One region of the Priestia sp. MDV22-iso46 genome, then DNA from elsewhere that is predicted to be linked to it. Evidence: riboswitches for the same ligand, from Rfam matches in the RefSeq annotation. Region 1 holds a riboswitch; the other holds the start of a gene.

What was found. A riboswitch is a leader RNA that binds a small molecule or an ion and turns the genes downstream of it on or off. The one in region 1 is predicted to bind S-adenosylmethionine.
Region 2: linked by a shared signal. The riboswitch ahead of metK (methionine adenosyltransferase) and the one ahead of AC4NPH_RS16695 (BMP family lipoprotein) in region 1 are both predicted to bind S-adenosylmethionine.

The regions. Positions count from the first base shown of each region.
Region 1 is NZ_JBZVWT010000002.1:915,792-919,214, reverse strand. It holds gene AC4NPH_RS16700 (ABC transporter ATP-binding protein) at 1-416, opposite strand, end outside; gene AC4NPH_RS16695 (BMP family lipoprotein) at 499-1,509, opposite strand; SAM riboswitch class I at 1,584-1,690, opposite strand; gene AC4NPH_RS16690 (hypothetical protein) at 1,838-2,206, opposite strand; gene AC4NPH_RS16685 (putative polysaccharide biosynthesis protein) at 2,220-3,423, opposite strand, start outside.
Region 2 is NZ_JBZVWT010000006.1:37,057-40,479, forward strand. It holds gene pckA (phosphoenolpyruvate carboxykinase (ATP)) at 1-1,202, opposite strand, end outside; SAM riboswitch class I at 1,577-1,694, shown strand; gene metK (methionine adenosyltransferase) at 1,827-3,029, shown strand; gene AC4NPH_RS23680 (glycosyltransferase family 4 protein) at 3,061-3,423, opposite strand, start outside.

The sequences.
Region 1 (3,423 bases):
TTTACTTTCTTATGAACATCTACTGAAATTTGATAGGTTTGGGTTAATTGCTGTACATCTGCTTTCGCCTGCCTTCTATTAAAAAAGAGACCTTTCTTTGGCTCATGCCCCAAGACAATGTTTTCAGCCACTGTAAAATGAGGAAAAACCATAAAATGCTGATGCACCATGCCTATTCCATTTTTGATCGCATCTGCAGGAGATGAAAACGAGATGGTTTTCCCATGTAGCTGAATATTTCCTGAACTCGGCTTTTCCATTCCGTAAAGCATCCTCATCAACGTTGTTTTTCCAGCGCCATTTTCTCCAACCAGCGCGTGGACCTCGCCTTTTTTCAGTTTAAAGGACACGTTATTATTTGCTAAAAATGAACCGTATTTCTTCGTCAAATTCGTTAACTGCAGCAGCTCACTCATTCTATTCATTGCTCCTTTCCCCATTAGGATTTTTTCAAAAATAAGAAAGAGAAGCCAGCCTTACTCGACTTCTCTTTTCAACTCACTTTGCTAACGGATCTTTTACCACTGTTTTTCCATCAATAATCGAATCTTTAATTTCTTTTAATTGATCAATTACATCTTGCCCTACAAAGTCATTAAGAGGCGTCTTGCTGTCTTGAGTCACATACGTTAACCCAACACCTTTTTCTTTTAAGCCGTATGTCACTACACCGGATTTAAATTTGTCATTTGCGAGTGCTTCTACCGTTTCATAAGCAGCCGCATCAGATCCTTTCAACTGCGATAAAACGATATGCTCAGGATCTACTTCCGTACGGTCAATATCTTGGCCTGCCGTATAAAAACCCTTTTCTTTTGCTGCTTCAAATACACCCAAGTCGCCTACCGCTGAAGCTCCGGCGATAAAGTCAGCTCCTTTTGAAGCCTGTAAAATAGCAAGTTCTTTTGCTTTAGCTGGATCGGAGAAGCTTCCAACATAGTTTACTAGAAATTCTGCTTTTGGATTTGTTGATTGTAATCCTTCTTTAAAACTTACGGTCCATTTTTTTAATAATGGAATATCATCAGCTGCAACCATTCCTACTTTATTCGTTTTTGTAACCAATCCTGCCGCTGCTCCTAATAAATATGAAGCTTCTTGTTCACGGAATACAACGCTTCTTACATTTGGTAAATCGACCACTGTATCAATAATCGCAAATTGACGCTGCGGGTTTTCTTGAGCTACTTTTTTCAACGCATCTTCGGATTCAAAAGAAGATGTAATAATCAAGTCATAGTTTTCTGCTACGGCAGCACGCAAGTTACTTTCAATGGCTGCTTGATCCGTAGACTCAATTGTTTTTACATCAATGTTATACTTCTTCCCAGCGCGTTTTGCTCCATCATCCATTTGTTGAAAAAACGGGTTAACTCCAATCTTTTCAGGTAAAACAAGAGCTATTCGCTTCTTTCCTTTCTCTTCGCTTCCACTGCTTTTTGTGCTTTTTGACTGACAGCCAGTTACGAGTAGTACAAGCGCAACTGCTAAAACAAGAAATCTCTTCATTTGACTTACTCCCCCCATAATATAAAAAAGCTCTTCCTTTATATAAAGGAAGAGCTCGTTAACCAAACGTCTCTTCCTCATCTTCAAGAACATACTGTTCTTAAGGATTTGGCACCATTCTGTCATAGACAGCGGTTGCCGGGTTTCACAGGGCCAGTCCCTCCACCTCTCTTGATAAGGAAAACAATAGCTATTTGTTTTATGTAATATAGTCAATATTAATAGTTTTTTAACAATTGTCAATATTATTTTTCTTTTTCATACAAAAAAACTTTAAAAACAGATAGGATTATACGGTTTTAGTCTACTAAAATACAAGTGAAGGCCTTTACCCTTCTCCATCAATCATCGTATACTTCCTAGCAAAGCGCTTGTAGTAAATTTGCTCATCCTCTTGTCCATCGTTAAAAACAAGTCGGTTATGATCGATATCTTTCTCTTTTAACACGTATCCCTTTTCATTCATCAGTTGAATATATTCATCTAGATGTCCTTTTTTCACCATATAGTAAAGAACATTATCTGAATCCGTAGTCTTTGCTACATCTTGACTTCCCACTTCTAATTTAAAGACAGCTTTTGCTGTTTGAATGGGACGGTAGTCTCCAAACACCTTTTCCCAGTTTAGTAGCAGCAGCGCGCCGAAAATTATGATACATCCTCCAGCGGCTACGGTTAGTACAAATCGTTTTGACACTTCTTTCTCTCCTTTACATTCTTTTTCTTCTATTTAATACAACAGATTGCCCTAAACTTGTTTTTACGCCTAGTCCTAGATACACAGCAGCACCTAAAGCAATTGAAATACAAGATGTGCTAATCGCAAGTGAAGATGCAGACAGCTTATTTTCTAGAAAATAGTGAGAAGCATAATTGCCAATAAGCACAGCGGCTGACATCACACTTACTAATAAAACAGGCGTCAACGCGGCTTTTCCCAGTGATTGAACTCGGTAAGAAATGGATTTTTCAATTAAATAAAAGTTATAGATAACCGATACACCATATCCTCCGTACGTCGCGACAACAGGTCCAATTTCTTTTAAGCTTGAAACCAACAGTACGTTTAATACTATCTTCACAACAATTCCTAAGCCCAAGCCCAAAATTAATTTCTTTTGCTGATTAATTCCTTGAAGAATCGCGGCTGTTACGGTAAAAAGAGCAAAGAGAATCGCAGCAGGCGCATACCATTGTAAAACAACTCCACCGATTTCAGGACTGTTTTTCGCTCCAAAGATCATCATATATACCGGCTTACCCAATAAACAAAGCCCCACCGCAGCAGGAAGAGTAAAAAACAACAGCAGCTGCAGTGTTTTTGTAATTTTCCCTTTCACTTCTCGTAAATTCCCTTGCACAAAAGAAGACGTAATACCGGGAATCAGCGACATGCTGAAGGCAGTTGCTAACGATACCGGCACCATCACTAAAATTTGTGCTAATCCAATGACAGAGTTAATCGTTTCAGCCTTAGCTTGTCCATATCCTATTGATTGAAAGAGCATGTTAATCGTAAACGTATCAATATTTTGATAGATTGGAATAGCTAAACCAACTAATACAAACGGAACGGCGTACGTCACAAGCTCTTTGAACATTAAAGAGAATGAAACGGATTTATTATTCTTTCCGCTGTTCACTTCTTTTATAATTAACCGCTTGCGTTTTGCATAAACGGCACCGAGAATCCCTATTCCCCCTACGCCTCCAATAAACGCTCCAAACGTACCAATTCCAACAGCTTTTGTCATAGTACCATGAAAAAGATGAATGACAGCGTATGCTCCTACTAAAATAAACAACACGCGCACAATTTGCTCAATAATTGTACTCAGCGCGGACGGTCCCATGGATTGATTACCTTGAAAATAGCCTCGTAATAGACTCATAGGCGGGATAATAATTAAAGCA
Region 2 (3,423 bases), on a different contig from region 1:
GGTAAGAAAGGCTCACCAAAGCATGTAGAGAAAGTAGCCTGTGGCGATGTTACGCCGCGCTCTGTTCCAGCTAACTTACTAGTGTATCCGCTCAGAAAATGGTACATTGCTTGTTCTTTTGTAAGCTTGCTGATTGGAGGCAAGACGCCGAAGGCATCAGCAGTTAAAAAGACAATAGCTGTAGGGTGCCCAGCAACGCTTGGCAATACCGTATTATCAATAGAGTCAATTGAATAAGCGGCACGAGTATTCTCTGTTAAACTATTATCATTGTAATCTGCTACTTTCGTATTTTGATTTAACACTACATTTTCCAGTACGGCGCCGAAGCGAATTGCATTGAAAATTTGCGGTTCTTTTTCTTCGGAAAGCTGAATGCACTTCGCGTAGCATCCTCCTTCAATATTAAATACACCAGAGCTTGACCAACCGTGCTCGTCATCTCCGATTAAACGACGGTTTGCATCAGCAGAAAGCGTTGTTTTACCCGTTCCAGATAAACCAAAGAATAATGCAACGTCACCTTCTTCTCCTACGTTAGCAGAACAGTGCATGGATAGAATATTGTTTTGAGGAAGCAAGAAGTTCATCACTGAGAAAATAGATTTTTTCATTTCACCAGCGTATTCAGTTCCTCCAATTAGCACGATGCGTCGCTCTAACGAAAGAATAATGAAGGTTTCAGAATTCGTCCCGTCTGTTTCAGGATCAGCTTTGAACGTTGGAGCTGCTACAATTGTAAACGGCTTCACATCATCATTTGTTTTTTGTTCGGCTGAAGGGCGAATGAATAACTGCTGAGCGAATAGGTTATGCCATGCAAATTCATTAACTACTTGAATTGGTAACTGATACTTTTTATCAGCTCCAGCATATCCATTAAAAACAAAAAGTTCATCCTGCTTCTTTAAGTGGGTTAAGACTTTTTTGTATAGCGCATCGAATCGCTGAGCAGAAATTGGCTGATTGACAGGTCCCCATTCAACCGCTTTTGAAGACACAGCATCGCTTACAATAAATTTATCTAAAGGAGAGCGACCTGTATATTTTCCGGTTTCGACTGACACAGCACCTGTAGAAGTCAGCGTTCCTTCGCGTCGAGCTAGAATTTTTTCAACAAGTTGTGGAACAGATAATTGGTGTTTTGTTGTTTTTAATTGAAGCAAACCATTTAATTCGATAGACATATCAACAGTACTCATGTGCACTACCTTCCTTTTTTAGCTATTATTTATTCATTAATGTTTGAAATTTATAATTAGTATAACACATTTATTTAATTATTCTATACTATTTAACTAAAAATGTTTGTGTATTATAAAAAAATGTACGTTATACCTATTTTAGACACATGTATATGTGATAGGAGCAAAAAAAGTGAAGCTATTTTAAGTGAAAGCCTCATTTTGATCTGTCTTATTAACTAAACTTAGTGATGATTCTTAATAAGATGTACTATTTCGGAATTTGAGTATGTTACATTAAAACACATTCAAACATAAAGAGATGATTTCCATTTGAATGTTGTTGACAGTGAAGCGCTTTTTCATGTATTATATGTCCTTGAACGGATACTCTCTTATCCCGAGCTGGTGGAGGGACAGGCCCTATGAAACCCAGCAACCATCGTCATTTTTTTGTGTAGACGATAAGGTGCTAACCTGATGCAAGGGCACAACCTTGATCGATAAGAGTGAAAGGCTTATGTAGAATTTGATACCTTTCCTCGATACAAGGAAAGGTTTTTTTATATTTTTTAACGTGTAGTGAAAATAAGGGAATGAGTACCGTATCACAATGTATCGTATTTATAAGGAGGAAAACTGATGTCAACACAACGTCGTCTGTTCACGTCAGAATCTGTTACAGAGGGACATCCCGATAAAATTTGTGACCAAATTTCTGACTCAATTCTTGATGCTATCCTAGCAAAGGATCCAAATGCTCGTGTTGCTTGTGAAACAAGCGTAACAACTGGTTTAGTTTTAGTAAGTGGTGAAATTACAACTTCTACTTACGTGGATATTCCTAAAACAGTTCGTGAAACAATTAAAGGAATTGGCTATACTCGTGCAAAATACGGATTTGATGCTGAAACTTGTGCAGTATTAACATCTATCGACGAGCAGTCAGCTGATATCGCTGCTGGTGTAGACCAAGCGTTAGAAGCACGTGAAGGTCAAATGTCAGATGAAGAAATCGAAGCAATCGGAGCTGGAGACCAAGGGTTAATGTTTGGTTATGCATGTAACGAAACAAAAGAATTAATGCCTCTTCCAATTTCATTAGCTCATAAACTTGCTCGCCGTCTAACAGAAGTACGTAAAGAAGAAATTCTTCCTTACCTTCGCCCGGATGGTAAAACACAAGTAACAGTTGAATATGATGAAAACAACAAACCTGTTCGCATCGATACAATTGTTATTTCAACCCAGCATCACCCAGAAGTAACGTTAGAGCAAATTCAACGTAACTTAAAAGAATATGTTATTAATCCAGTTGTTCCAAACGAGTTAATTGATGAAAATACAAAGTATTTCATTAACCCAACAGGACGTTTCGTAATCGGCGGTCCTCAAGGAGATGCTGGTTTAACTGGTCGTAAAATTATCGTTGATACTTACGGCGGATATGCTCGTCACGGCGGCGGTGCATTCTCTGGTAAGGACGCAACAAAAGTAGACCGTTCAGCAGCTTATGCAGCTCGTTATGTTGCGAAAAACATTGTAGCAGCTGATCTTGCTGATAAATGTGAAGTACAACTAGCATATGCAATTGGTGTTGCACAACCAGTATCTATTTCAATTGATACATTCGGTACAGGAAAAGTTTCTGAAGAAGTACTAGTAGACGTAGTACGCAAAAACTTTGACCTACGTCCAGCAGGCATCATTAAAATGCTTGATTTACGTCGCCCAATTTATAAGCAAACAGCAGCTTACGGCCACTTTGGTCGTACGGATGTGGAGCTTCCTTGGGAGTTCACAGACAAAGCGGAAGCATTAAAAACTCAAGCTTTAGCTAAATAATAAAAAAATCTCCGTGAAAACGGAGATTTTTTTATGCCCATTGAATACCTGCAGCAGATTTTTCTACGACACTTTCATATTCTGAAAGCAAATGCTGAAAAATGGCGTCCCATGATTGAGTAAGAGCGTATTGTCTCGCTGCATGGCCAAAGTGAAGACGCTGATGCAAATCATCGAGTAAATCTGTAATAGCCGAACTGAATTCTTCTAAGGAGTGAGGTTTGCAAAGGTAGCCGTTTCGCCCGTGCTGAACCATCTGTTTAACTCCTCCTGCATTTGCTGCCACTACAGGAGTTCCAGAAGCAAGAGATTCCAGTACAACATTTCCGAAGGTTTCTGTTTCTGAAGGAAAAACAAACAAATCAGATGATGAATAGATATGAGCAAGTTGCTT